One region of the Micromonospora sp. NPDC049102 genome, then DNA from elsewhere that is predicted to be linked to it. Evidence: riboswitches for the same ligand, from Rfam matches in the RefSeq annotation. Region 1 holds a riboswitch; the other holds the start of a gene.
The links. Region 1 has a riboswitch for thiamine pyrophosphate ahead of ACGFH9_RS10205 (ECF transporter S component). Riboswitches for the same ligand answer to the same signal wherever they lie in the genome.

Region 1 (14,172 bases):
GTCGAGGTGGCCGGCCCGGCGGTGGAGAGCTGGGCCGACCGGGTCGCCGCCGAGCACGGCTACGCCGACGTCAGCCACACCGTGGAGATCTTCGGCACCTGCCCCGCGTGTGTGCGCTGACCAGCCGTGACGGATCTTCGGTTCACGCCGGTCCAGCCGACCGACAGTGCACTGGCACTGCTGGACTGGCAGCACATCCACAACTCGATCATCCCCACGGCTCCCCTGTCGGCCGACGAGATCGTCGCTCGCGCCCAGCGCAACATCCTCGAGGTCGCGTACGTCGACGGAACGGCGGTGGGCTGCTCCACCGTGCTTTCGGTGGACCTGCGGCCAGTCTGATCGGGGCCCGGCTGCGGCGCTCCGGCCGGGGACCTTCCCGGGCACCGATCGACGGGTGCCGGGCCGCTGTCGTTCGTGGCACGCTGTCCGGCGTGAAGATCTACGCCGATCGGTTTCCGACCGCCGTCCGCCAGTTGCTCACCGACCTGCTCGTCGTCGTCTGGGTGTACGTCGCGATCCGCGCCGCACTCTGGCTGCACGACCTGGTGCAGAAGCTCGCCGTACCCGGACAGAAGCTGGAGGGCGCCGGCGGCGGCCTCGCCGACAACCTCGCCGACGCCGGCGGCAAGGTTCGCCGGGTGCCGCTGGTCGGTGACGAACTGACCGCGCCCTTCCAGCGTGCCGCCGACGCCGCCCGAGGGCTCGCCGACGCCGGCCGGGAGCAGCAGCACCTGGTCGACCAGCTCGCCCTCGCCCTCACTGTCGCAGTGCTGATCTTTCCGCTCGGCCTGGTGCTCTTCGGTTGGCTGCCGCTGCGGCTGCGCTGGATGCGCCGGGCCGGATCGGCCGCGAAACTGGCCGCCGGGCCCGCAGGGCGGGACCTGCTCGCGCTCCGCGCGCTGGCCACCCAACCGCTGGGTCGGCTGACCCGGATCGCCCCCGACGTCGCCGAGGCTTGGCGACGCGGCGACGACGAGACAGTCGACGCCCTGGCCGCGCTGGAGCTACGCCAACTCGGCCTGCGCAACAAAGGCCGCTGAGCCCGACCGGCCCGGCCGGGCCCGTCTGCGGGCGCGCTGAGCGCGTGAGCGCATTGTGCGCGCGGCGGCCCGTGCTCCACGTGAGCCGCGCTCTGCTCGTGAGCGCGTGCTTCGTGCGTGAGCCCGTGTCCGCGTGTACCGCCGCAAGATCCGCACGGCGGAGGCGGGGTGGCTGACCGTGATCGACACCAGGTCGGCGATCTGGGGGTGTCCGGGCTGCTGGATGCCACCAGATCGGTGACCTGGTGTGGATCAACCGCCTGTCACCCCCGCCTGCCGCAGTCTGCCTGCGGATCCAGGCCGTTAAGGTCGTCGGGTGTTCTACTTCCTGATCGTCATCGCCGTACTGCTGCTCGGCTACGCCGCCGTTCTGGTCTCCTTCGTCCGCCGGGGCAAGAAGATCCCACCCGCCGCGTACCTCGCCCTGGCCGGGCTGAACGGTCTGATCCTGGCGGGAGTGCTGGCCTGGGCGGTAGCACGCTGACACGGCACGCCACAAGATCGTGCTCGATCCAGGGAGTAGTGGCCTCGCACTCCGACTGATGCCACCAGATCCAGGATCGAGCACGATCTTGCGCCGCGACCGGCGCGACCGGCGCGACCGGCGCGACCGGCGCGACCGGCGGGTTACGGCTTCGGCGGGATACGGCGCCGGACGTCCTCGGCCGTGGACGGGCCGGGCTGCCAGCGGGCCACCCAGGGCAACTCGTCGGACGGGGTGACCACGCCCTCTTCGACGCTCGCGTAGCGGCCGGTGAGGATCCGCTTGGCGGCGGCGGTGTCGACCGAGTCGGTGTTGTCCCAGAGGGCCGCGAACAGGGCATCCACCCGGACCCGGGCCTGTCGGCAGAACAGGTCGGCCAGCTCGACGTTCTCCGGGCGGGTGTTGCGCTCGGCGGTTGCCCGGACGCAGACGGCGGACATGGCGAACAGTTCCGCGCCGATGTCCACGATCCGCCCGAGGAACGCCTGCTTGCGCTCCATCTTTCCCTGCCAGCGGGACATCGCGTAGAACGTCGAGCGGGCCAGCTTGCGCGAGGAGCGTTCCACCTGGCGCAGGTGGCCGGCGAGGGGGCCGAACTCGGCGTACGCCGATGGGCTCTGGCCCTTGCCGACCGTGAGGGTCGGCAACCACCTCGCGTAGAACGCTCCCGCGCGGGCGCCGGCGCGGGCCTTGCGGCCGAGTCCCGCCTCCGGGTCGATGATGTCGCCGGCCACCGACAGGTGGGCGTCGACGGCCTCCCGGGCGATCAGCAGGTGCATGATCTCGGTGGAGCCCTCGAAGATCCGGTTGATGCGCAGGTCGCGGAGCACCTGCTCGACGGTGGCCGGGCGTTCACCGCGGGCGGCCAGCGAGTCGGCCGTCTCGTAGCCGCGCCCGCCCCGGATCTGGACCAACTCGTCGGCGATCTTCCAGGCCATCTCACTGGCGTAGAGCTTGACCAGCGCCGCCTCGATCCGGATGTCGTTGCGGTCGTCGTCGGCGAGCAGGCAGCACAGGTCGAGCATGGTCTCCATGCCGTACGTGGTGGCGGCGATGAAGGAGAGCTTATGGGCGACCGCCTCGTGCGCGCCCACCGGACGGCCCCACTGGACGCGGTCGGCGGCCCATCCCCGGGCGACGTTCAACGCCCACTTGCCGGCGCCGACGCACATGGCAGGCAGGGAGAGCCGGCCGGTGTTCAGCGTGGTGAGGGCGATCTTGAGTCCCTTGCCCTCGCCGCCGATGACGTTCTCGGCGGGCACGAACACGTCGTGGAAGCGGGTCAGACTGTTCTCCAGGCCGCGCAGGCCGACGAACTCGTTGCGCCGTTCCACGGTGATGCCGGCGCTGTCACCGTCCACCACGAACGCGGTGATGCCGCCGCGTCGCCCATCGGCGGCGGGTACCCGGGCCATCACCACCAGCAGGGTGGCCACGGTGCCGTTGGTGGCCCAGAGCTTCACGCCGTTGAGCCGGTAGCCGGTGCCGTCCTCGGTCGGTTCGGCGGTGGTGGCGAGCCGGGCCGGGTCGGAGCCGACGTCCGGCTCGGTGAGCAGGAACGCGGAGACCTCACCCGCGGCGAGTCGGGGCAGGAAACGCTGCTTCTGCTCGGCGGTGCCGAACATCTTGAGCGGTTGCGGCACGCCGATCGACTGGTGGGCCGAGAGCAGCGCGCCGATCGCCGGGCTGACCGAGCCGGCCAGCATGAGGGCACGGCAGTAGTGCAGGTTGCTCAGCCCCAGGCCGCCGTACTTCCGGTCGATCTTCATGCCGAACGCGCCGAGGTCCGCGAGCCCGTGGAAGACGGAGTCGGGGATGGAGGCGTCCCGCTCGATGGCCGCGCCGTCCACCTCGGAGGTGACGAAGGCGCGGAGCTGGCCGAGGAACTTCTCGGCACGGGCCGCGTCGTCCGGGTCGGAGCGCGGCCACGGGTCGATGAGGTCGAGCCGGAACCGGCCGAGGAACAGCTCCTTGCCGAAGCTGGGACGGTCCCAGGTGGACTCGCGGGCCGCCTCGGCGACCCTGCGGGCCTCCTTCTCGGAGACCTGACCGGCCTCGGCGGCCAGCGGGGCGGCGGTGCCAGCGGTGGGCGGGGCAGCGGCTCCGGCGGTGGTCGGCGCGGCGGTGCCGGCGGCGGCTTCGGGATCGGGGCCGTCCGGTGCCGGTCGGCCGTCCTGTGTCGTGGTCACGGCTGCCCCCTCGAAACTCGATGTGGCTGCGTCGACGTGCGCGACTAACGCCACGCTACCCCCGGTTGTTACCCAGGGGTAGCGTGGCGTGAACATCGAGGGAGATCAGCCCACGGTAAGCGTGTCCGGGTCGTCGTCCTCGTCGTCGATGTCGTCGTCACCCCAGTTGCGTCGAGCGAACGGCAGGATCACCCAGAAGACGAGGAACCAGAGGCCGGCCAGCGCGCTGAGCACGAAGGCGATCGGCCGGTCCAGCACGAAGTCGGTGATCAGCAGGACCGCGCTGACCATCGCGATGAGCATGAAGCCGAGGCCGCCGGTCGCCATGCGGTGCGCGAACCGCACCAGCTCCGGCTTGCGCCCCTGGCGGAACAGCGCCCGGTGGAACGCCACCGGCGAAATGATCATCGCGGTGGCGGCGGCAGCGGCGAGCAGGGCGACGATGTAGACGTCCCGCTGGAACTCGCTGGTCCGGGTGAACCCGTTGCTGAACGGCAGGGTGAGCAGGAAGGCGAAGAGGATCTGCACGCCGGTCTGGGCGACCCGCAACTCCTGGAGCAGGTCGGCGAAGTTGCGCTGCCAACGCTGCTTCTCGGTCTCCTTGGACACGCGCTACCTCCGGTCAGACGGTACTGCCGGCGGTCCCGGCCGCCGGCAGCAACGTCAATGCCCCACACGGCCGAGCGCGAAACTGGTTCACGACATGTCCCGGCCATCTGCCGGCCACCCCCGGACACCACGACGTCGATCGACCGGACCGGGTCAGGACCCGCGGCGAATCCGACCGACGTACCGGGCCTCCAGCGCGTTGTTGTGCGCGTCCCCGTCCGGGATGTTGGCCGACAGGTAGACCGGAGGCCGCTCCCCCGCCGCGAGTATCCGGGCGACCACCTCCACGGTGACCTGCTGGGCCAGGAGCGCGGCCGTGATCGAGGAGACCGCGCCGACCGCGCCGCCGCCCGGCAGCGGCAGCGTCGCGTCGCCGTACGGTGCGCCGTTGTCGAGCACCACGTCGGCGAAATCGGCCAACGTGCGTCCGGACGGGTGGCGGGAGGTCATCCGGCCGGAGTGCTGCGCGGAGGTGATCGCCACCAGCGGATGGCCCCGCTCCTTGACCAGCGTGGCGAACTCGACCATCGCGCCGTTGACCCCGGAGTTCGAGGCGAGCACGAAGACGTCGGCGGGCCGTACGGGGGCCAGCTCGTAGAGCCGGTGCGCCACCGCCGGGTCCCGCTCCAGCAGCGGCCCGAGCACGTCGGCCGGCTCGCCGCCGAGCAGCACCAGGTCCCGCAGGGCGATCCGGTTGGTGGGCACCAGCCCGCCCGCCCGACCGGCGATCTCCATGGCGAGGGCCTCCGAGTGCCCGGTACCGAAGGCGTGCACCACCCCGTCGGCGCGTACCGCGTCGGCGATCAGATCGGCGGCCCGGCCCACGGCCTCGGCCTGGCTGGCGGCGACCCGGGCCATCGTCTCGGTCACCACGGTCAGGTAGTCCTCGGCGCTCACCGTCATACGTCCTCCGTCCGTCTGTTGCGGGCGAACCACCGCGCCGCGAAGTCGACAGCCGCCCGCTGGCCCACCAACCTCGCCGTTCCGGCGCCCACCGGGCCGACGCGGACCACCGCCGTGTCGTCGAGGTCGCGGCCCAGCGCGCCGAAGTCACTTCCGTCGATCCGGACGTCCTGCCACCACACCCATTCGCGGCCACCGTCGGCGGTCCGCACCGCCGCGCCCAGTCGCTCACGCACGACGGCGGGTCGGCGGTACTCGGCCAGGTGCAGCGACGTGTTGACGCCGTGGTCGACCCCGAGCAGCAGCACGTCGGCGTCCAGGTCGTAGAGCCGGGCCAGCGGAGATCCCTCGCCGAGCATGTCGGCCAGGGTGTGCCCGGCGACCACCCGCTCGGCCGCCGGGCCGAGCGCGGCGAAGGACACCTGGGGGTGCCCGCTGCGCAGCGCCGACGGCCAGCAGCGGACCGTCTCGGCGAACACACCCATGTGCCGGCTCGGCGTGAGCACCGGGTCGAAGCCGGGCATCTCGGCGCGGATCAACGGCCACCAGTCCACCGGCACCGGTGGGTTCCGCCACTGCGCCGGGTCGCTGTTGTCAGGTGTGTGGGTGGGCACCACGATGGTGCCATCCGGACCGAGGGCGTCACGCAGGGCCAGCACCAGCGCCTGCGGCCCGCCACAGACGTAGCCCAGTGGGCGCATCCCGGCGTGCACCAGCACCGTCGATCCGGGGCGTACCCCCAGGAGGCGCAGCTCCGCGGCGATGGACCGGCGGGTGCCCGGCCCGCCCACGGGCGCGGTCACGGCGTTCCCCCGTCCCACGTTCCCCCGGCCCGGCACGGCTCAGGCCGTCCCGGCGACCCGCGCCAGGACCGCCTCGGCCAGCGCGGCGGGCGCGGCGTCCGGGATCCAGTGGCTCACCCCGGCCAGGGGTACGAAGAGGTAGTCGCCGGTCACGTTCGCGGCGCACGCCTCGGCGGCGGCCCGGCCGATCGCGACGTCCCGGTCACTCCACACGTACGTGGTCGGTACGGCGACCGGGCCGACGGCGGCCAGGTCGGCACGGGACATGGCCCGGTACCAGTTCAGGGCGGCGGTCAGTGCGCCCGGCTCGCGCATCGGGTCGGCGTAGCGGTCGACGCGGGAGGCGTCGCCGACCCCGCCCAGCAGCTTGCGCAGCGCCGTCGCGTGCCACGCCAACAGCACCTTCTCGGCCTTGCCGGGTTTGCGGAACAGCGCGATGTACGACGAGCGGGCCTTCTGCTGGCCGTCGGTGGCGAGCGCGTGCGCCATGGCCGCCGGATGGGGCACCGACACCGCGGTCAACGTACGGACGCGCCGGGGGTGCGCGGCGGCCACCGCCCAGGCCACTATCGCGCCCCAGTCGTGGCCGACCAGGTGCACGGCGTCCAGACCGAGCGCGTCGAGCACCGCGACCGCGTCGGCGACCAGTTCGGGGATGCGGTACCCCGCCACCTCGGCGGGCCGGGCACCCGGCGAGTAGCCCCGCTGGTCCAGCGCGTACGTGCGCAGGCCGGCGGCGTGCAGGGGCGGCACGACCTCGTCCCACTCGCCGCTGTGCTGCGGAAAACCGTGCAGGAGCAGGACGGGGGCGCCGTCGGACGGGCCGCCGGTGCGTACCTCGAACGTCAGACCCCGCGCGTCGACCTGCATGATCGTCAGCCTACCCAGCCGTCGTCGTGCCGGCCCGGATGCGCGCACGTCACGACGCCCTGCTGGGCTGTTACCCCTGGTCGGTGCTAGCGTCAGCGAGACAACTTCACATCCGACAGGGGAGCGCACAGCGCTGAGAGTGCGGGCACGCCCGCAGACCCTCGAACCTGATCTGGGTAATGCCAGCGCAGGGAGTTCGGTCGACCTCCAGCCGCGCCGTGAGTCCGGTGCCACCGGACGCGCGGCGTGCGTCTTCTCCTGGTTCGTTTCACTGAACTGGGAGCACAGCATGGACAACACCACCCACCGCTGGCGCACGATCGACATCGTGGTCGCCTCGGTGATCGCGGTTGCCTTCGGCGTCATCTTCTGGGCCTGGGGCCTGGTCTGGAGCGCCACCGAGGGCGCGTTCGCCTTCTTCCCACCGGCGCAGACGCTGATCTACGGCGTGTGGCTGCTGCCGGCAGTGGTCGGCGGGCTGGTCATCCGCAAGCCCGGCGCCGCGCTCTACTGCGAGACGGTGGCCGCGGTCGTCTCCGCGCTGCTGGGCAGCCAGTGGGCCGGCACGGTGATCCCGCAGGGCATCGTGCAGGGTATCGGGGCCGAGCTGGCGTTCGCCGCGTTCCGCTACCGGTCGTACCGGCTGCCGACCGCCGTGCTGGCCGGCGCGCTGACGGGCCTCAGCGCGGCCCTGTTCGACTTCTTCGTCTGGAACGCGGACTACGCGCTGGGCGACTACCGCATCCCGTACGCGCTGCTCACCATCGTCAGCGCCACGATCATCGCGGGTGTCGGCGGCTGGCTGCTCACCCGCGCCCTGGCCAACACCGGCGCCCTGGACCGCCTCCCCTCCGGCCGAACCCGCGCGCTGATCTAGACCTGCGCGCACCCCGTGATCAAGAGGTTCGCGTCATCGGCAGGCGGAATTCCGACGCGAACCTCTTGATCACCGGCGAGGACATGGATGAGGGAGGGATCGTGGGCGTACTGCTGCGGGGTTTCGGGTGGCGGCACGCCGGGCGGCGGGCCTGGGCCGTGCGCGGGGTGGATCTCCGGGTGGAGGACGGCGAGCGGGTCCTGCTGCTCGGGCCCTCGGGAGCCGGCAAGAGCACCCTGCTCAGCGCGCTGGCCGGGCTGCTGGCGGAGGACTCCGGTGAGCAGGAGGGCACCGTCGAGATCGACGGGCTCGACCCCCGCAAGGGCCGGGAACGGGTCGGCATCGTCTTCCAGGACCCGCAGACCCAGCTGGTGATGGCACGCAGCGGCGACGACGTCGCGTTCGGGTTGGAGAACCGGGGCGTACCGACCGACGAGATCTGGCCACGGGTCGACGAGGCGCTACGGCGGGTCGGCTTCCCGTACCCCCGGGACCGCGGCACCGCCGCCCTCTCCGGCGGCGAGCAGCAGCGTCTCGCCCTGGCGGGCGCGCTGGCGCTGCGGCCCGGCCTGCTGCTGCTCGACGAGCCCACCGCCAACCTCGACCCGGACGGGGCTGCCCTGGTCCGGGGTGCCGTAGCGGGCGCACTGGACGCCGACACCACCCTGATCCTGGTCGAACACCGGGTCGCCGAGGCGTTGCCCCTGGTCGACCGGGTGGTCGTCCTGGAGCCCGGCGGTGGGGTCCGCGCCGACGGCACGCCCGACGTGGTCTTCGCCGCGCACGGCGACACCCTCGCCGCCGAGGGGGTCTGGGTGCCCGGCCATCCCGTCGCGCCGCGCCGGGCCACCGCCGCGGCCGGCGACGTGTTGCTCACCGCCGACCGGCTCGGCCTGCCGCCCCGGCTGGGCTCCACCGATCTGACGGTACGCGCCGGAGAGGCCCTCGCCGTGCGCGGACCGAACGGCGCCGGCAAGTCCACCCTGGCGCTGCTGCTCGGCGGGCTGCTCAAACCGGGCACGGGCCGGGTCACCGCCTCGGCCGAGCTGGCCGGCGCCCACCACCGCACTCCCCCGCACCGCTGGCGCGCGCCCGCGCTGGCCCGACGGATCGGGTCGGTCTTCCAGGAACCGGAGCACCAGTTCGTCACCGGCACCGTCTTCGACGAGCTGGCGCTCGGCCCACGCCGGACGGGCCAACCCGAGGCGGCGGTCAAGGAGACGGCGGCCGGACTGCTGGAGCGGCTACGGCTGACCAGGCTCGCGGCGGCCAACCCGTACACCCTCTCCGGCGGCGAGGCGCGACGCCTCAGCGTGGCGACGGCCCTGGCCACCGCGCCCCGCCTGCTGATCTGCGACGAGCCCACCTTCGGCCAGGACCGGCGGACGTGGGGCGAGCTGGTCGACCTCTTCGCCGACCTGCGCGACGCCGGGCACGGCGTCGTCAGCGTCACCCACGACGTGGACTTCGTCGCCGCGCTCGCCGACCGCACCGTCACCCTGGAGCGGTCGTGACCGTGCCGGCGCGTCGCGACCGACGCCTCGACGCCGGACGGGAGGTTCACCGATGATCAGCATCGAACCGGTCGCCCGGCCCGGGGCGCCGCTGGCCCGGCGCAACCCGGTGGCGAAGCTCGCCGCCGCACTGCTCTTCTCGTTCACCCTGCTGGCCACGCTCGACCCGCTGGCGCCCGCGATCGCCATCGCCGTCGAACTCGCGGTCCTGCCGCTGTTCGGCCTCCGCTACCGGGTGCTGGCCCGGCGTGCCCTGCCGCTGCTGCTCAGCGCCGTCGGCATCCTGGTCACCCTGGTGCTCTTCGCCGCCGACCAGTCCGGTCGCGTCCTGCTGGACGCCGGCCCGGTGCTGGTGAGCACCGGCGTGCTGCTCACCGCGCTCGGCCTGGTGCTGCGGATCTTCGCGGTGGCCCTGCCCGGCGTGATCGTCTTCGCCACCACCGACCCGACCGACCTGGCGGACGCGTTGATCCAGAACGCGAAGGCGCCGGCGCGGTTCGCCGTCGGAGCGCTGGCCGCGTTCCGGCTGGTACCGCTGCTGGGCCAGGAATGGCAGATGATCAGCATGGCCCGCCGGGCACGGGGCGTGGACGCCGGACGCAACCCTGTGGCGAAGCTGCGGCTGTTCGCGTCCACGGCGTTCGCGCTGCTGGTCGGCGCGATCCGCCGAGGTACCCGGCTGGCCGTCGCGATGGACGCCCGCGGGTTCGACGCCGACACACCCCGTACCGTCGCGCGCCGCCAGCACTTCGGTCTCGCCGACACACTGCTCGTCGTCGGCGCGTTCACGCTGGCCGGCGCGGCGCTGACGACAAGTATCCTGGCCGGCACCTTCCGTCCCCTGCTCGGCTGACGCCGCCCGCACCCGACCGCCGTGCGCCCGCCCCGCGCCGGCGGCAGGATCCGCGCAACGTCAGGGATGTAGTGGCCTCGCCAGCGTGGGAAGCCACTACATCCCTGACGTTGCTGTCGCGGAGTCGTGCGCCGGCGCGGGCGCACGGCTCGGTCAGCTACGCCGGAAGGCGTAGCGGCGGGTCTGCCCCGCCGCCTGGCTACGGCCGCCGGCCGACCGGTTGCCCCCGCCCGTGGGCGGCCCGGCCGTCGGTGCCGACGGTCGACTGACCGGCGTGGGCAGATCCTCCACCGCAGGCGCGTCGACAGCCGCCGGCACGTCGACGGGCAGCGCCGCGTCGGCCGGGACCGCTCCGGGCCGGAGCGGCTCGGCGGCCGCCGCCGGGTCGACCAGAGCCGCCGGCAGCGTCGGCGCCGCCGGTTCGACCAGGGCCGCTGGCAGGGCCGGTTCGACCGCGACATCGGGGCTGGCCGGCAGGATCGTGCCGCGACCAGTCGCCGGGCCGTGGTCGGCCGCCGGAACTTGTCCGGGCGGGGACATCTTGGGGGTACGGGACTTCTTCGGGTTACGCCTGGCGGGCATCCGGGCCTCCTTCGGTGCCGACCGTCCCGGCCGTTCCCGCGCTCCGGCGGTCGGTCGAATCGGCTGGTGACCGTCGCGCGCGACGGTCGGATGGGAAGGGACTGCTCACCGGGGATCAGGAAGGCTCGACGCCGCCGAACGGCGGGTAGGGAGACGTGCGACGCCCGGGAGCGCACGGACCGCGACGCGGGGCGGCGGACCGGCTCGGAAATGGGGCGTCAGTTACGCATGCCGGAACCTTAACCATCACACGAGGAGACGCGCACCCTGTTTACTGGCACGATCGGCGCATGCTGATCGCGTTCTCGATCACCCCGCTCGGGGGCGGCGACTCCGTGGGCGACCTCGTGGCCGAGGCGGTACGGGTGGTCCGCGAGTCCGGGCTGCCGAACCGGACCGATGCCATGTTCACCACCGTCGAGGGCGAGTGGGACGAGGTGATGGCGGTGGTGAAGCGGGCGGTCGACGTGGTGGCCGCGCAGGCGCCCCGGGTGAGCGTCGTCCTCAAGGCAGACGTCCGGCCCGGTGTCACCGACGCGCTCACCGCGAAGGTGGCGCGTGTGGAGGAACGACTCGCCCAGCGCTGAGCGACGGGTGGACGGACGGGCCGCGACCAGGCGGTGACCCGCCGTGGGACGACCTGCCCGCGATGCCGTGTGCCGCGATACGGTCGCAGGGACAGTTCGACGGCGAGAGGTGGCGGCACGAATGGCTCAGCAGGCGACAGCGCAGATCGGCGTGACCGGGCTGGCGGTGATGGGCCGCAACCTGGCCCGCAACCTGGCCCGTAACGGCTTCACCGTGGCGGTGCACAACCGGTCCCCGGAACGCACCCGCAGCCTTGTCGCCGAGCACGGTGACGAGGGCACCTTCGTGCCCGGTGAGTCGATGGCCGACTTCGTGGCGTCGCTGGAACGGCCCCGCGCGGTGATCGTGATGGTCAAGGCGGGTGCGCCCACCGACGCGGTCATCGACGAGCTGGTGCCTCTGCTGGACGAGGGCGACATCATCGTCGACTGCGGCAACGCCCACTTCGCCGACACCCGCCGCCGCGAGGAGTCGCTGCGTGCGCAGGGGCTGCACTTCAGCGGCACCGGCGTCTCCGGCGGCGAGGAGGGCGCGCTGCTGGGGCCGAGCATCATGCCGGGCGGTTCCACCGAGTCGTACGCGAAGCTCGGGCCGATGTTCGAGAAGATCGCCGCCCAGGTGGACGGTGTGCCGTGTTGCACGCACGTCGGGCCGGACGGCGCCGGGCACTTCGTCAAGATGGTGCACAACGGCATCGAGTACGCCGACATGCAGCTCATCGCCGAGGCGTACGACCTGCTGCGGGCCGGTCTGGACGCGACGCCGGCGGAGATCGCCGAGATCTTCCGCGACTGGAACAACGGCGAGCTGGAGTCGTTCCTCATCGAGATCACCGCCGACGTGTTGGCGCACACCGACGCGGCGACCGGCCGCGCGTTCGTCGACATCGTGCAGGACCGGGCCGAGCAGAAGGGCACCGGCCGGTGGACCGTGCAGAGCGCCCTCGACCTGGGCATTCCGATCACCGGGATCGCCGAGGCGACGTTCGCGCGCTCGCTGTCCGGGCACGTCGACCAGCGCGAGGCGGCCCGCCGGGCCTTCCCGGACGCCGGTGACAAGTGGCAGGTGGCCGACCGGGACGCGTTCGTCGAGGACGTCCGCCGGGCGCTGCTCGCTTCCAAGATCGTCGCGTACGCCCAGGGCTTCGACCACATCAGGGCCGGCAGCAGGGAGTACGACTGGGACATCGACCTGGGCGGCACGGCGACCATCTGGCGGGGTGGCTGCATCATCCGGGCGCGCTTCCTGAACCGCATCCGCGAGGCGTACGACGAGCAGCCCGACCTGCCGACGCTGCTGGTCGCGCCGTACTTCGCCGAGGCGGTCAGCGCCGGCGTGCCGAGCTGGCGGCGGGTGGTGGCCGACGCGGCGCAGGCGGGTGTGCCGACGCCGGCGTTCTCGTCGTCGCTGGCGTACTTCGACGCGCTGCGCGCCGAGCGGCTGCCCGCCGCGCTGATCCAGGGCCTACGGGACAACTTCGGCGCGCACACCTACCAGCGCGTGGACCGCGAGGGCTCGTTCCACACCACCTGGGCCGGCGACAAGACGGAGTCCCCGGCGTAAGGCACGACGCGCGACATGATCGTGCTCGATCCACGATGTAGTGGCCTCCCGTGTCAGGGAGGCCACTACATCCATGTTCGGGCGCGATCCTCTCGTGGACGCGGCTGCGCTCAGGCGACGGTGGCGTGCATCTCCCACACGAGGATCTCCGCAGGCTCGTCGGCGGTGACCCGTCGGCCGCCGGTCATGGTGAGCCGCGCCGCGTCTCCGGTGCCGAGTGGACCGCTGCCTTCCAGGGTGACCGTGCCGTCGGGCACGTACAGGTGCACGAAGGGCGCGTCCGGGATGGTGACCTCGTCGCCGGGGCGGAGGCGGGCGGCGTGCAGCGTCGCGTGCCGGTTGCGAATCCGGATCGCGGACGCTCCGTCGTAACGGTCCATTCCCGACGCGATCGGCACCAGGCCGCCGCGCAGCAACTCGTCCTCGATCTCCAGCTGCTCGTAGCCGGGGTCCACACCCTGCTCGTCCGGGAGCACCCACATCTGCACGAAGTGCACGGGGTCGCTGTGCGGCTGTTGGTTGTCGAGGAGCCGCCACGCGTCGTTCTTCTCCGAGTGCAGGATGCCGGTGCCGGCGCTCATCCGCTGCGCCAGGCCCGGGTAGATGACCCCGGAGTGGCCGGTGGAGTCCTGGTGCACGAGCGAGCCGCGCAGCACCCAGGTCACGATCTCCATGTCCTGGTGCGGGTGGGTCTCGAAGCCGGCGCCCGGCCGGACCACGTCGTCGTTGTTGACCAGCAGCAGGCCGTGATGGGTGTTGGCCGGGTCGTAGTGCCGGGAGAACGAGAAGGAGTGCTTGGAATCCAGCCAGGAGATCCGGGTGGCGAAGCGGTCGTCGGCACGGCATACGTCGACGGCCGGGGCGGCTGCGGTCACCAGGCACGCTGCCCGGCGTCGGGAGTCGAGGGCGCCCAGGTCAGGGCCGGCTCTCCGGTGGCCAGCTCGGCGATCTCACCGGTCCGCAGCGCGGGCGTGTGACCGAACTCGGCACAGTGCTGCTCGGCGATCTCGGCGCAGATCTCGGCAACCTGCTCACAGATCGGGTCGCCCAGGTCGGCCGCGTTCAACGCCATGATCATTTTGTACCGGAGATCCCGCACACCCAACCACCCCCACCCACAGGTCCCGCTCCCTCCCGAACCCTACCGACCCCCACCACCCCAAACCCCAGAACAACCAACCCCACCCACCCCACCCCGGCCCCCGTCCCGCCCATACCCGCCGATCTTGCACTTACAGTGGTCGATTGGTCCGCTTCAATGGCTTTTGTCGCCACGGAAAGTGCAAGATCGGCG
Region 2 (14,172 bases), on a different contig from region 1:
CCCATCGCGTAGATCTCGGGACGGGTCTTCTCGGTGCCCGGGGCGAAGAGGTTGCCGGACGGAACCGTGTACGTCCCGTTGTCCTGCGGGTGGATCCGGATCACCTTGCCGCGCAGGTCGTTCGTGTTGGCCGAGGTGCGCTGCGAGTCGTAGTCCTGGCGACCCGCCCGCTCGTCGAGCGGCGCGTACGCGTTGGACTCGAACGGGTTGGTGTTGTCACCGGTGGCCAGGTAGAGGTTGCCGGCGCTGTCGAACGTCATGCTGCCGCCCGCATGGCAGCAGGTGTTGCGCTGGGTGTCGACCCGGAGCACCTGCTTCTCGCTCGCCAGGTCGATGGTGTCGCCGGTCACCGTGAACCGGGACAGCAGGTTGCGCGTGACGTTGTCGTTCGGGGCGTAGTACAGGTACACCCACTTGTTGGTGGCGAAGTCCGGGTCGAGCCGGATGCCGATCAGGCCGTCCTCGTTGCCGGTGAAGACGTCCAGGTCGACGGCGGTGACGGTGTTGCCGGTGTCCGGCTTGATGATCTGGACCCGTCCGTCGCGCTCGATGTAGAAGACCCGCCCGTCGGGGGCGATGTCCAGCTCCATCGGGTTGCTGGTGTTGCTGTCCAGCGTGACCTTCTCGAAGCTGGAGGTCTTCGACGCGCCACAGTCGGCGTCGACCACGCCGGCCGCCGTCTGGATGCCACCGAGCAGGTGCTTGAGGAACTCGGGCTCGGCGTACGACTCGCGGGTGTGCCCGCCGCCGGTGTACCAGGAGCGGCCACCGTCGAAGTCCTGACACCACGCCGTCGGGTGGTCGGCGCCCATCGCGCCGGCGCCCGGGGTGTAGCTCTTCTCGTCCAGGCTGGCCAGGACGTGCACGTCCGACCGGGGGTTGGTCTGGAAGTTGTACCACTCGTCGAACCGGGACCAGCGCTCCGGCAGTCCGGTGGTGGACGGGTGGGCCGGGTCCTCCACCTTGACGGTGGCCTGCTGGTTCTGCGGGTGGTTGGCGAAGTACGCGCCGACCAGGTCGCCGTACCAGGCCCAGCTGTACTCGGTGTCCGAGGCGGCGTGGACGCCGACGTAACCGCCGCCGGCCTTCACGTACCGCTCGAAGGCCGCCTGCTGGTCGGCGTTCAGGACGTCTCCGGTGGTGGAGAGCCAGATCACAGCCTGGTACTTGGCGAGGTTAGCGTCGCTGAACGCGGCACCGTCCTCGGTGGTGTCCACCGTGAAGCCGTTGGTGGCACCGAGCTGCTGGATGGCGGCGATGCCGGTGGGGATGGCGTCGTGCCGGAAACCGGCGGTCTTCGAGAAGACCAGGACGGAGTAGGGGTCGGCCGCTGCGGCCTTCGCTGCCTTCGGTGGTGCCTTCTGCACCACCTTGGAGAAGGGAGTCGCGGCTTGCGCGTCTCGCGGGGGGACCTGCGCTGCGACCGGAGCCGCCTGCGCCGGAGACCCGATCAGGGCCGTCGACGCGAGCGCGAGGGACAACAGGGTAGCGGTGAGTGGTACAGGGGCACGACGAGAACGGGACACGCCGCCTCCAATGTCGCGGTGGACAGGACTCGCGGGGCCGGCTCGCCGAAGACCGTCCCAGATGGAGCCGGTGGAGACGCCGTGCCAGGGCGTCCACGCCGGCATTTTGTCGATTCGCTGAACAAATTAGTTCTGCTGCATCGATGTCCGGCAAGATGCCGGCGGGTAACGGTTCTGCAACGGCGGGCGACATTCCGAACAGGACCGGAGAAAGCACCCCGATCGATCTCTCGCGCCGGGGCGGCGGGTTCTCCCTTGGCAGGGGAGGCGATATGTCGTACGGTGACACGCAAGTAACCCACGGGAGCCCGGTGTACCGGGCTGAGAGGGGGGCTGACAGCCCCCGACCGTCGAACCTGATCCGGGTAATGCCGGCGCAGGGAGGAGCGTTGCCGTGCCGTCCCTTGGCCGACTGCATCTGATCACCGACACCCGACCCGGGCGCGATCCACTCACCGTGGTCCGGGCCGCCCTCGCGGCGGCCCGCGCCGACCTCGTCGTGCAGGTCCGGGTGGAGGACTCCGCCACCGACCGCGAGGCGTACGACCTGGCCGCCCGGGTGCTGGCGCTGTGCGCGTCGTACGGCGCGACGTGCCTGGTCAACGACCGGCTGCACGTGGCGCTCGCGGTGGGCGCCGCCGGTGGCCACGTCGGCGCTAACGACCTACCGGTCGCCGCGGCCCGGCACGTGCTCGGCGCAACCCGCGTGCTGGGCGCCACCGCCCGCGAGCCGAGGACCGCGACCGAGGCCGTCGTCGCCGGGGCCACCTACCTGGGCGTGGGCCCGTGCCACGCCACCAGCACCAAGGTCGGTCTGCCCGACCCCATCGGAACCGTCGGGATACGCGACGTCGCCGACGCCGTCGACGTGCCGGTCATCGCGATCGGCGGGGTGACCGCCGACCGGGTGCCAGCGCTCCGGACCGCCGGGGCGTACGGGGTGGCGGTGGTCGGGGCGATCTGCGCGGCCGCCGACCCCGCGCGGGCGACCGCCGAACTGCTGCGGGCGCTGGCGTGACGCGTACCGAGGTGGCGGTGGTGGGCGGGGGCCCGATCGGGCTGGCCGTCGCGTGGCGCTGCGCCAGCCGGGGCCTGCGCGTCGAGGTACACGACGCGGCACCCGGATCGGGGGCGTCGGGCGTCGCCGCCGGGATGCTCTCTCCGGTCGCCGAGGCGTACTTCGGTGAGCGTCGGCTGACCGAGCTGCTGGTGGCCTCCGCCGCCCGCTGGCCCACGTTCGCCGCCGAGCTGACCGAGGCCAGCGGCACCCTCATCGGCTACCGGAGCGAGGGCACGCTGATGGTCGGGCTGACCGGTGACGACCTGGCCGAGGCGCGCCGGCTCTGGGCGTACCAACAGGGTCTTGGTCTGCCGGTGACGCCGCTGCGCCCCACCGAGCTGCGCGACCGCGAGCCGGCGCTCGCCCCGCGGGTGCGCGGTGGCGCGCTCGCGCCCACCGACCACCAGGTCGATCCCCGGCTGCTGGTACCGGCGCTGCGCACGGCCGCGCGGCGGGCTGGCGCGGCGTTCGTGCCGCGACCGGTCCGGCGGCTGTCCGACGTGGACGCCAGGGTCACCGTGGTTGCGGCCGGCTGCGGTGCCGCCGCCCTCACCGGACTGCCCGTGCGGCCGGTGAAGGGCCAGATCCTGCGGCTGCGCGCGCCCGGCGGCGTCGCGCCGGGCTTCCGGCACGTGATCCGGGGGTACGCCGACGGCGAGCACGTCTACCTGGTGCCCCGCACCGACGGTGAGGTGGTGCTCGGGGCGACGGTCGAGGAGCGGTCGGACACCACAGTCACCGCCGGCGCGGTGCAGCGACTGCTGCGCGCCGGTGTCGACCTGCTACCCGAGCTGGCCGAGTACGACCTGGTGGAGGCCGTCGCCGGTCTGCGGCCCGGCACCCCGGACAACGCGCCGATCCTCGGGCCGCTGCCCGGCCGGCCGGACGTGCTCGCCGCCACGGGACACCACCGGCACGGCATCGTGCTCACCCCGGTCACCGCCGAGACGATCACCGACCTGGTGCTTACCGGAGTACCCGACCCGCTGCTCACCGGTTTCGGCGCCGACCGGTTCGCCGGCCCGATGCGCGGTTTCGAGGAGGAGTGATGGAGTTGACGGTGAACGGGACCGGGCGCACTGTCCCCGGCGGCGCGTCGGTGGCCGATCTGGTCGGTGACGTCGCCCCGCACCAGCGTGGCGTCGCGGTCGCGGTCAACGGCGAGGTGGTGCCCCGGACCGGCTGGCCGGTCACGGAGCTGCACGACGGCGACCGCGTCGAAGTGCTCACCGCAGCGCAGGGCGGGTGAGCGGCGTGCCGTTCGAACTGGGTGGGACGACGTTCGGCTCCCGGCTGATCCTGGGCACCGGTGGGGCCGCGAACCTGCACGTGCTGGAACAGGCGATCCGGGCGTCCGGTACGGAGCTGGTCACGCTGGCGCTGCGCCGGGTGGACACCGCGCCGGGCACCGGGGGTGGGCTGCTGGAACTGCTGGACCGGCGCGGGGTACGGCTGCTGCCGAACACCGCCGGCTGCCACACCGCGACCGAGGCGGTGAAGGTGGCCCGACTGGCGCGCGACGCGTTCGACACCGACTGGGTGAAGTTGGAGGTCATCGGCGACGAGCGGACGCTGCTGCCCGACGGGGTGGAGTTGCTCCGCGCCGCCGAGGAACTGGTCGCGGACGGCTTCACGGTGCTGCCGTACACCAGTGACGACCCGGTGCTCGCCCGCCGCCTCGCCGACGTGGGCTGCGCCGCGGTGATGCCCGCCGGCGCGCCGATCGGCTCGGGGCTCGGCATCGGCAACCCGCACCACATCCGGCTGATCCGGCAGAGCGTGGACGTCCCGGTGATCCTCGACGCCGGCATCGGCACCGCGTCCGACGCGGCGCTGGCCATGGAGCTGGGCTGCGACGCGGTCCTGCTGGCCAGCGCGGTCACCCGGGCCGCCGACCCGGTGGCGATGGCGACGGCGATGCGGTACGCAGTCGAGGCCGGACGCCTCGCCGCGGGCGCGGGCCGGATCGCCCGGCGTTTCCACGCCCTGCCCTCCACCTCCGACGAGGGAAGACCGGACCTGTGACGGGGTTGCTGCCGGGGGTCGTCCTGTTGACCGACCGGCTGGTCGCCAGGGGCGGTCTCGAACGTGTCGTGGCGGGGGCGGTCGCCGGGGGAGTGCGTTGGGTCGTGCTCCGGGAGAAGGACCTGCCCCGCGCCGAACGCGCCGCTCTCGCCGTCGACCTGCGCGCGATCCTCGCCGACGCCGGCGGGACCCTCATCGTGGCCGGCCCCGACCCGTTGGGCGGGGACGCCGTCCACCTGCCGGCCGCCGGCCCCTACCCGCCGCCGGCTCTGCCGCTGGTCGGCCGCTCCTGCCACAGCGTGGCCGAGCTGAACCGTCTGACCACCGAGCACTACGCCACGGTCTCCCCGATCTGGCCCACCCGGACAAAGCCCGGCTACGGCCCACCCCTGCACGTCGAAGGGCTGCGCACGCTTGTCGACGCCAGCCCGGTGCCACTCCTGGCCCTAGGTGGAGTGGAGACCCCGGAACAGGTAACCGCCTGCGTCGAGGCAGGAGCCGCCGGAGTAGCAGTCCTCGGCGCACTCATGCGAGCAGACAATCCGTCTGCAACAGCACACCTGCTGACCAGCGCCTTCGCCGAGGCGGTCACCCAGAAGCTCCTAGAAAGCCGGCACGGTCGGCCGCAGCCCCAAAGCGCAACCAAAGAGGCAACATGACACCAAGAACAACCCTGACCATCGCCGGCTCCGACTCCGGCGGCGGCGCCGGAATCCAGGCGGACCTCAAGGTCTTCGCGGCGCTCGGCGCGTACGGCACGAGTGTCCTGACAGCGGTCACCGCGCAGAACACCCGGGGTGTCGACGCCGTCCTGCCGCTGCCGCCGCGCACGGTCGGGGAGCAGTTGGACAGCGTGCTCGTCGACTTCACCGTGGGCGCGGTCAAGACGGGGATGCTCGGCACGCCGGCCGTCGCCGACGTGGTGGCCCAGGCCGCCCGGGACGGCCGGTTGCCCCAGCTCGTCGTCGATCCGGTGCTGGTCGCCACGAGCGGCCACCGGCTGGGCGTGGTGGGCGCGGTGGAGCGGCTGCTCCCGTACGCGCGGGTGGCGACGCCGAACTGCGCGGAGGCGGCGGCCATCACCGGACGAGGAGTGGACGACGTGCCCGCGATGGTCGTGGCCGCCGAGGCCCTGGCCGCCGGCGGTCCGGAGTACGTGGTCGTCACCGGTGGTGACGTGGGTGGGGACGAGGCGGTCGACGTGCTGTGCGGCGGCGGTGTCACCACCCTGCTGCGCGCGCCCCGGGTGGACACCCGGCACACCCACGGCACCGGTTGCTCGTTCTCGGCGGCCATCGCCGTGCGGCTCGCGCTGGGCGATCCGGTGCCGGCGGCCGTGCAGGTCGCCAAGGAGTACGTGTTCCGCGCGCTGACCGGCGGGCGGAACTGGGAGCTGGGCGCGGGGCGCGGACCGCTGGATCACTTCGGCTGGTCCGCCTGATCACCAGGGAGGTTGTCATGCAGGCACGAGGCAAGGTGTACGTCGAGGGTTCGCGGCCGGATGTGCGGGTGCCGTTCGCGGAGGTGGCGCTGACCGGCGATCATCCGCCGGTGCGGCTCTACGACACGTCCGGCCCGGGATCGGACCCGCAGGTGGGGTTGCCACCGCTGCGCGGCCCGTGGATAGCCGAGCGGGGTGACGTGGCGCCGGTGCGGGGCGCGGGTACGCCGTTGGCCGGGATGGACGGTCGTCGTCCGACGCAGTTCGCGTACGCGCGGGCCGGCGTGGTGACGCCGGAGATGGAGTTCGTGGCGATCCGGGAGAACGTCGACCCGGAGCTGGTGCGGGCCGAGATCGCCGCCGGTCGGGCGGTGCTGCCGCTCAACGTGAACCACCCGGAGTGTGAGCCGGCGATCATCGGGAAGGCTTTCCTGGTCAAGGTGAACGCCAACATCGGCACCTCGGCGGTCAGCTCGTCGGTGGCCGAGGAGGTCGAGAAGTTGACCTGGGCCACCCGCTGGGGCGCGGACACGGTGATGGACCTGTCCACCGGCAAGCGGATCCACGAGACCCGCGAGGCGATCGTGCGGAACTCGCCGGTGCCGATCGGGACGGTGCCGATCTACCAGGCGTTGGAGAAGGTCGGCGGCGACCCGGTGAAGTTGAGCTGGGAGGTGTTCCGGGACACCGTGATCGAGCAGGCCGAGCAGGGCGTCGACTACATGACGGTGCACGCCGGGGTGCTGCTGCCGTACGTGCCGTTGGCCGTGGACCGGGTCACCGGGATCGTCTCCCGGGGTGGCTCGATCATGGCGGCCTGGTGTCTGGCGCACCACGAGGAGAACTTCCTCTACACCAACTTCGCCGAGCTGTGCGCGATCCTCGCCCGCTACGACGTGACGTTCTCGCTCGGCGACGGGCTGCGGCCCGGCTCGATCGCGGACGCCAACGACGAGGCGCAGTTCGCCGAGCTGCGCACCCTCGGCGAGTTGACGACTGTCGCCTGGGAGCACGACGTCCAGGTGATGATCGAAGGCCCCGGCCACGTGCCCATGCACAAGATCAAGGAGAACGTGGACCTCCAGCAGGAGTGGTGCCACGAGGCCCCGTTCTACACGCTCGGGCCGTTGACCACCGACATCGCGCCCGCGTACGACCACATCACCTCCGCGATCGGCGCGGCGATGATCGGCATGTTCGGCACCGCCATGCTCTGCTACGTCACTCCGAAGGAGCACCTCGGCCTGCCGGACCGCGACGACGTGAAGGCCGGCGTGATCGCGTACAAGATCGCGGCGCACGCGGCCGATCTGGCCAAGGGTCACCCGGGCGCGCAGGAGTGGGATGACGCGTTGTCGAAGGCGCGGTTCGAGTTCCGCTGGGAGGACCAGTTCAACCTCTCGCTGGACCCGGAGACCGCTCGGTCGTACCACGACGCGACCCTGCCCGCCGAGCCGGCGAAGACGGCGCACTTCTGCTCGATGTGCGGTCCGAAGTTCTGCTCCATGAAGATCACGCAGGAGCTGAAGGAGTACGCGGCCCGTGGCATGAAGGACAAGTCGGAGGAGTTCGTCTCCGGCGGCGGAAAGGTCTACCTACCGCTCGCCTGACGGAGCGGCCGCTTCGGCATGGTCAACTCTGGTTCCGGGAAGTCCGGGTGTCCTGGCCGGCGGGAAGGCCCCGGATTCACGGAACCAGAGTCAATCAAGCTCGCCGTTCACTCGCGGTGGTGACGGCCGGTGGAGCGCAGCGAGCGACGGCCGTTCTCCGGCTCGGGTTCGTTGTCGGTGACCGGCTTGCTGAGGCCGGCGACCCAGTCGACGAACTCCTCGTCCTGCGCGGGGAGCGGCTCCGCCGCGTCGGGCGCGGGCCGGCTCTCCTCGTCGGCCCGCACCCGGTTACGCCGGAACAGGCCGCCGAGCCGCCCCCGCCGGGAGGACTGCCGCCCGTCGTCGGTGGACGCCCGCGCGGGATCGTCCGCCGGCTCGGCACTGTCGGCGGTGATGGACGCACCGCCCTGCTCCGGTACGACCGGGGTGATCGACGGCGGCACGATGGACCTCGCCAGGGCGGCCATCGCGCTGGCCTGGTCGGTCCGGCCGGTCCCGCCGAGGGTCTGGCCCGGCGTGCTGACGGCTGGTCCGGTGGTGTCGGCGGTCGTGGCGGGCGATGCGCTTCCCTCGGGCGCGCTGGTGTTCTGGTCCGGCGTACCGGTGCTCTGATCCGGTGTTCTGGCGCGGCGGGTGGTGTCGAAGGCGTCCCAGGTGGGCACCCGGCTCAGGTCGGGCAGGGGTGCCCGGTGCCGGAAGCGGGGCGTCCAGTCGGTCGAGGCCTCGGCGCTCGCGGGCGTGTCCGCGGTCGGCGGTTCCGGGTCGGTCGACGCCGTGGTCCAGGACGGGGTGGCCGACCAGGCGGGAGCCGCCGGCGTCCACCGGTCGCCCCCCGCGTCGCCGGCAGTGGGCTCGCCGAACAGCGACGTGCCGGCGCGGCCCTCGGTCGTTGCCTGTTCGGTGCGGCGGCCCACCCTGGACTTCGTGACCGGCGTGGAACCTTCGGCGGTCTCGGCGAGCCGGCTCGCATCCTCTTCGGCGGTCTGGGCCTGCGAGTCGGTTCCGGCAATCCGTGCCGCTTCGCCAGGCTCGGCGCTTCCACTCTCGTCGGCGCAGGGGCGCGGCGCGTCCTGGTCGAGCGCCCGATCGGGGTCGACGCCTGGCACGTCGGCGCCCTTGCCGGCGCGGGTCGTCCGCTTGGCGCGTCCGCCGGTCGCCCCCTCGGTGCTCGTCCCGGTGGGTGCCGTACCGGCCGTGGCCGTCGCGCTGGCGCTCGTCTCGGTGGGTGCCGTTCCGGTGGCTGCCGCCGTGCCGTCGTCGGCGGCGGTTGTCGGGGTGGCGGCCGGGACGGACTTCGGCTTGCGCGAGCGACGCGGCTTGGGCGGGGACGCGTCGGCGGCCCGGTCGCCCGCGCTGTCCGCGCTCGGCGTGCCTGCGCTGTCCGCGCTCGGCGTGCCTGCGCTGGACGTGGTCCGGGTGACGGTGGTGCCCGTGGTCGGAGTGACGGTGGTGCCCGCGACCGGAGTGCCGGTCTCACCGGAGCTGTCCGTGGTGAGCGGAGCATCGGTGGCGAGCGGGGCCACGGTGCCGCTGATCGTCGTGTGGTCGCTGCCCGGCTCGTTGCGGCCAGTCGTGCCGCTGTTACTCGCGCTGTCGTCGACCGCGTCGGGCGTCGGGCTGACGGCTGCCGTCCCGGCCGTGGTGGGCTTCGCAACGGCACGGACCGGGTCGGCGGCACCGGCGGTCGCGTCCTCGTCGCGGCTCGACTGCTGCCGCCCGGCGGTGAACTCGCCGGTCGGGTCGGTCAGCCAGGAGGCGCGGGGCGGCGTGGGCTCGTGCCGCCCGCTGGCGGCGAACGCGTCCGGGGTCGCGGCGTCCCCTGCCGACACGGCGGTGTCGGACCGCTGGCGGGGGCCGGCGGGTCGAGGGGCCTGGCCCGGGCGCGTCGCCTCGGCGGGGACCGGGCCGTGCTGGCCGCTCGCCGTGGCAGACGGCCAGTCCCAGTGGGCGGGGACGGTGCGTACACCGGGGGTGTCGTCACCGGCGCGCGGACCCGGAGCCGTCTCGACCAGCTGTCCGCCGGCGTGCCCGGAGTGGTCCTCGGTCCGATCCGTCGACGTCACCGGCTCGCTGCCCGGCAGCGTCGGGCCGGCGGGCAGCGGGCGCAGGATGTCGGTCGGTGTGATCGCCTCGGAGTCGGCGGCGCGGACGCCGAGGGGCCAGCGCAGCAGGGCGGCTGCCGTCGCGCCGAGGGCGCCAGCGAGGACCGCGATCAGCGCTGCGTAGTAGGGGGTCGTCTGGTAGCGGTCGACGGCGTCGCCAGGGCCCGCGGCCAGGTACGCGAATGCCACCAGCACCGGACCGGCCACCCCGGTCGCCGCGCTGATCAGCGGGACCTGGCCGCGCCAGCGGGCCAGTCCGGCGGTCGCCGCTCCCGCGAGCAGCGCCACGATCGGCAGCAGGAGCAGCGCCAGGCTCTGCGCGGCGGCGGCGTCCAACCAGTTCGGTTCGAGTACGCCGAGTCGGACCGTGGGCAGCGGACCGGTCGTGCCGAGCGACGGCAGGACGGAGATCAACGCCAGCAGCCAGATCGTCCCCGCCACGGCCGCCATGTTCCAGCCCAGTTCCGGCCGGAGCAGTACGGCGATGGCCGCCCCCGTTCCGACGACCGCCCCGAGGATGGCGCAGATGCCGACCGCCCAGACCGGGTCCACCGAGATCAACTCGGCGGCTCGGGCGGGCTGCATGCAGAGCGGGGCGACGGCCGTCGCGCCGAGCGCGGCGGCGCCACCGATGGCCAGGTGTCGGCCGGTGCTGGCCGGCGGGGTGTCCCGGCGGGCCAGACGTCCGGTCAGGACGGCGCCGGCGACGGCGGCGTTCGCGGCGAACCAGCCCACCCAGACGAGCTGGGCCGGCCACTGGTTGACGGTCGAGCCGGTGAAGGCGCCGGTGAGCCGGACGATGCCGAAGCCGTACGCGACGCCGAGTTGGCCGGCTCCGGCCAGCACGCTCACCCCGAGCGCGGTGAGCAGCAGTCTGCCCCAGGTCCGATAGGCCATGTCCGGCACGTTACGCACCTGGTACACCCGATCGCCACCGGCGCGCCGCGCGGCGCGCCGAGGCGCGCCCGGCGGGTCTACTTGAGTTCGACCAGTCGGGCCAGGTATGTCGTGTCCCCGACATTGGTGAGCATGTGCACCGCTCCGGGGTCGCGGTAGACGACCCCACCGGTGGGCTCGTCGGCGTCGATCCGGGTGCCGTCGATCGTCTGCACGACGTTCTTCGCGCCCTGGATCGCCACCACCAGGTAGGGGTGGTCGTGCCGGTGCAGGGGCTGGCGCTCGCCCGGTTCGAGCCGGATGTGCCAGACCCGGACCCGGTCGTTCTCGTACACGATCTCCTGGCCCACGGGCCCGAGTTCGGTGCCGTCGATCACATCGGTCATCGTCCACCGTCCAGTTGGGGAAGCACCTCGGCGGCGATCAGTTCGAGGTGGTCGAGGTCGTCGAGGTCGGTGAGGCGCAGGTGCACCCGCGTGGCGCCGATCTCGGCGAATTCGCCGATCCGCTGCACCAGCTCTGCCGGCGAGCCCACCACCGGGTCCTCCGGTGGCAGCGCGCTCTTCTCGTGCAGCGGCGCGGCCCGGCGGGCGGCCTCCGCGTCGGTACGTCCGACGGCCACCACGATCCCGGCGGAGAGCACCAGCGGGGCTCGCCCCCTCTCCGCCCGACCCCCGTGGTCGCACGCCTCCCGGACGCGGTCGTACGCTCCGGCGGTCTCGGCCACGGACTTGAACGGCATGTTGAACTCGTCGGCGTACCGGGCGGCCAGCTCGGGGGTCCGCTTGGGACCGCGCCCGCCGACGATGATCGGCGGGCCGGGCACCTGCCTCGGCTTGGGCAGCGCGGGCGCGTCCACCAGTCGGTAGTGGTCACCGGTGAAGCTGTACGTCTCGCCCAGCGGGGTGGACCACAGCCCAGTGATCACCTCGAGCTGCTCGGCCAGCCGGTCGAACCGCTCGCCGACGGCCGGGAACGGGATGCCGTACGACGTGTGCTCGCGCTGGTACCAGCCCGCGCCGATACCGAGGTCGACCCGGCCGCCGCTCATCTGGTCGACCTGTGCGACGAGCACGGCGAGAGGGCCGGGCAGGCGGAAGGTCGCCGACGTCACCAGGGTGCCCAGCCGGATCCGTTCGGTCTCCCGGGCCAGCGCGGCGAGGGTCAGCCAGGCGTCCGTCGGGCCGGGCAGGCCGCTGTCGTCGCCCATCGACTGGTAGTGGTCGGCGCGGAGGAAGCCCTCGAAGCCGCCCGCCTCGGCCAGTCGGGCGAACCGGAGCTGGGTGTCGTAGTCGGCGCCCCGGTGCGGCTCGGTGAATACCGACACCCGCATGGTCATCGTCCCTCCACGCCGGCCTCGGCCGGCTGGTCGCGTTCCATCAACAGCTCGTGCAGGTCCGCGCTGACCTGGGCGACGTCGGCGAGGTGGGCGTTGCGGCCCAGGGTGCGCGGGCGGGGGATGGCCACCTCGACCACCTTGCGGATACGGCCGGGGCGGGGGCTCAGCACGACCACCCGGTCGGCGAGCAGCACCGCCTCGTCGATCGAGTGGGTGACGAAGACGATGCTCGGCTTGTTCTCCATGTGCACGCGCTGGAGTTCGCCGGAGAGTTCCTCGCGGGTGAGCGCGTCGAGCGCGGAGAACGGCTCGTCCATCAGCATCACCCGGGGTTCACCGATGAGCGACCGGCACAGCGACACCCGTTGCTGCATGCCGCCGGAGAGCTCGTGCGGCAGCCGCTTCTCGAACCCGGCAAGGCCTGCCACGTCGAGCAGTTCCCGGGCCCGCTCGCGGTGCTTGGCACGACTCCAGCCGAAGATCTCCACCGGCAGCAGGACGTTGTCCAGGACACTGCGCCACGGCAGCAGCGCCGGCTTCTGGAACAGCATGGCGATGTCGCGGCGGGGTCGGGTGATGGGCGTACCGGCCACGGTGATCTCGCCGGAGGTCATCGGGAGCAGCCCGGCGATCAACCGCAGCAGGGTGGACTTGCCGCAGCCGGAGCGCCCCAGGACGGCGACGAACTCGCCCTCGGCGACGTCGAGGTCGATGCCGCGCAGGGCCTCGACCTGGCCGGACCGGCCTTCGAAGGTACGCGACACCCCGGACAGTCGGATCATCTGCGCGGACCTCCGCTGAGTGGACGGTCAGGAATCCGACAAAGGCTAGCCGCCCTGTTGACAAGTCGCGCCGTCCGGGGTCGTCGTCAGGATGTTTCCGATCCGCAACCCGGTACGCCTGGCATCGCAACTGTGGGTTTCTCGTACGCTGTGGCCGCGAAGAGTCCCCTCACGATGGCGGTGCCCGGCTTGCCCCTCCCGCCGGTACTGTCGCGACAACCCCCTCCGGTGGCCCCCGGCCCCGGTCGGAAAGGACATGGTGCTACTGATGAGAAGGCTGACCCGTACGGTCGCTACGGCCGCGCTGGCCACCGCCCTCGCCCTCGTCTCCGCCTGCAGCAGCGGGTCGGACTCGTCCGACGCCAAGGGCGGCAAGGATGGAGCATTGGAGAAGGTGACCTACCTCACCTCCTTCGGCAACTTCGGCCGTGACTCCTACGCCTGGGTGGCGAAGGAGAAGGGCTTCTTCAAGGAGGCCGGTTTCGACGTCGAGATCAAGGCCGGCCAGGGCACCGGCGGCGTGATCCAGACGGTCGTCGGCGGCCAGGCGGACTTCGGGCCGATCGACCTCACCGGCGGTCTGCTCCAGCTCGGCAACGGTCAGGCGAAGGACTTCACCGCCGTGGCCGCGATCCAGCAGCGCACGATGGCGGGCATCGCCACCGTCGAGGGCAAGAACATCAACTCGCCCAAGGACCTTGAGGGCAAGAAGCTCGCCGACACCCCCGGTTCCGTGGTGCGCAACCTGTTCCCGACGTACGCCCGGCTCGCCGGCGTGGACGCCAGCAAGGTGACCTGGGTCAACGGTGAGGCGCAGGCGCTGATCGGCACGCTGGCCTCCGGTTCGGTGGACGGCATCGGCCAGTTCGTCGTCGGTCAGCCGACGATCGAGGCGGTGGCCAAGAAGAAGGCCGTCATGCTGCCGTACAGCAACGTCATGCAGGACCTCTACGGCAACGTGCTGATCACCTCCAGCAAGATCGCCAAGGAGAAGCCCGAGATGGTGAAGCGTTTCACCACTGCGCTGCTCAAGGGCCTGGAGTACAGCCTGGCGAACTCCAAGGAGGCCGGCGAGATCCTGAAGAAGAACGTCGACGCCGCCAACCCGGTGGCCGCCGCCGCCGAGCTGGACCTGATGGCCGCGTACGTGCGCTCCGGCAACTCCGGCACCGCGATCGGCACGCTGGACAGCGGCCGCGTGGCGAAGAGCATCGCGATTCTGCAGGGCGCGGGCGCGCTCAAGCAGAACATCACCCCCGAGCAGATCATCGACTTCAGCCTCGCGCCGAAGGCCTGATCGTCCGGTCGTCACCAGGGGGTACGTCCCGCCGGTCTCCGGTGGGGCGTACCCCCGTCGCTCGTCGGCCCCCAGGTCGGCGATTCACGAGGA

Region 2: another riboswitch for thiamine pyrophosphate. It lies ahead of thiE (thiamine phosphate synthase); the one in region 1 lies ahead of ACGFH9_RS10205 (ECF transporter S component).

Annotation. Positions count from the first base shown of each region.
Region 1 is NZ_JBICTE010000007.1:72,916-87,087, reverse strand. It holds gene ACGFH9_RS10250 (Fur family transcriptional regulator) at 1-120, shown strand, start outside; gene ACGFH9_RS10245 (hypothetical protein) at 127-342, shown strand; gene ACGFH9_RS10240 (hypothetical protein) at 435-1,043, shown strand; gene ACGFH9_RS10235 (hypothetical protein) at 1,360-1,527, shown strand; gene ACGFH9_RS10230 (acyl-CoA dehydrogenase family protein) at 1,671-3,716, opposite strand; gene ACGFH9_RS10225 (DUF6328 family protein) at 3,822-4,325, opposite strand; gene ACGFH9_RS10220 (sugar isomerase domain-containing protein) at 4,479-5,228, opposite strand; gene ACGFH9_RS10215 (aminoglycoside N(3)-acetyltransferase) at 5,225-6,031, opposite strand; gene ACGFH9_RS10210 (alpha/beta fold hydrolase) at 6,071-6,901, opposite strand; TPP riboswitch at 7,009-7,113, shown strand; gene ACGFH9_RS10205 (ECF transporter S component) at 7,191-7,778, shown strand; gene ACGFH9_RS10200 (ABC transporter ATP-binding protein) at 7,877-9,292, shown strand; gene ACGFH9_RS10195 (energy-coupling factor transporter transmembrane component T family protein) at 9,345-10,145, shown strand; gene ACGFH9_RS10190 (hypothetical protein) at 10,299-10,727, opposite strand; gene ACGFH9_RS10185 (MTH1187 family thiamine-binding protein) at 11,018-11,314, shown strand; gene gndA (NADP-dependent phosphogluconate dehydrogenase) at 11,436-12,878, shown strand; gene ACGFH9_RS10175 (pirin family protein) at 12,989-13,753, opposite strand; gene ACGFH9_RS10170 (thioredoxin reductase) at 13,750-13,950, opposite strand.
Region 2 is NZ_JBICTE010000001.1:401,927-416,098, reverse strand. It holds gene ACGFH9_RS01955 (ThuA domain-containing protein) at 1-1,526, opposite strand, end outside; TPP riboswitch at 1,817-1,926, shown strand; gene thiE (thiamine phosphate synthase) at 1,921-2,544, shown strand; gene thiO (glycine oxidase ThiO) at 2,541-3,635, shown strand; gene thiS (sulfur carrier protein ThiS) at 3,635-3,835, shown strand; gene ACGFH9_RS01935 (thiazole synthase) at 3,832-4,611, shown strand; gene ACGFH9_RS01930 (thiamine phosphate synthase) at 4,608-5,270, shown strand; gene thiD (bifunctional hydroxymethylpyrimidine kinase/phosphomethylpyrimidine kinase) at 5,267-6,052, shown strand; gene thiC (phosphomethylpyrimidine synthase ThiC) at 6,070-7,662, shown strand; gene ACGFH9_RS01915 (hypothetical protein) at 7,770-10,661, opposite strand; gene ACGFH9_RS01910 (cupin) at 10,739-11,047, opposite strand; gene ACGFH9_RS01905 (LLM class F420-dependent oxidoreductase) at 11,044-11,994, opposite strand; gene ACGFH9_RS01900 (ABC transporter ATP-binding protein) at 11,997-12,782, opposite strand; gene ACGFH9_RS01895 (ABC transporter substrate-binding protein) at 13,051-14,079, shown strand.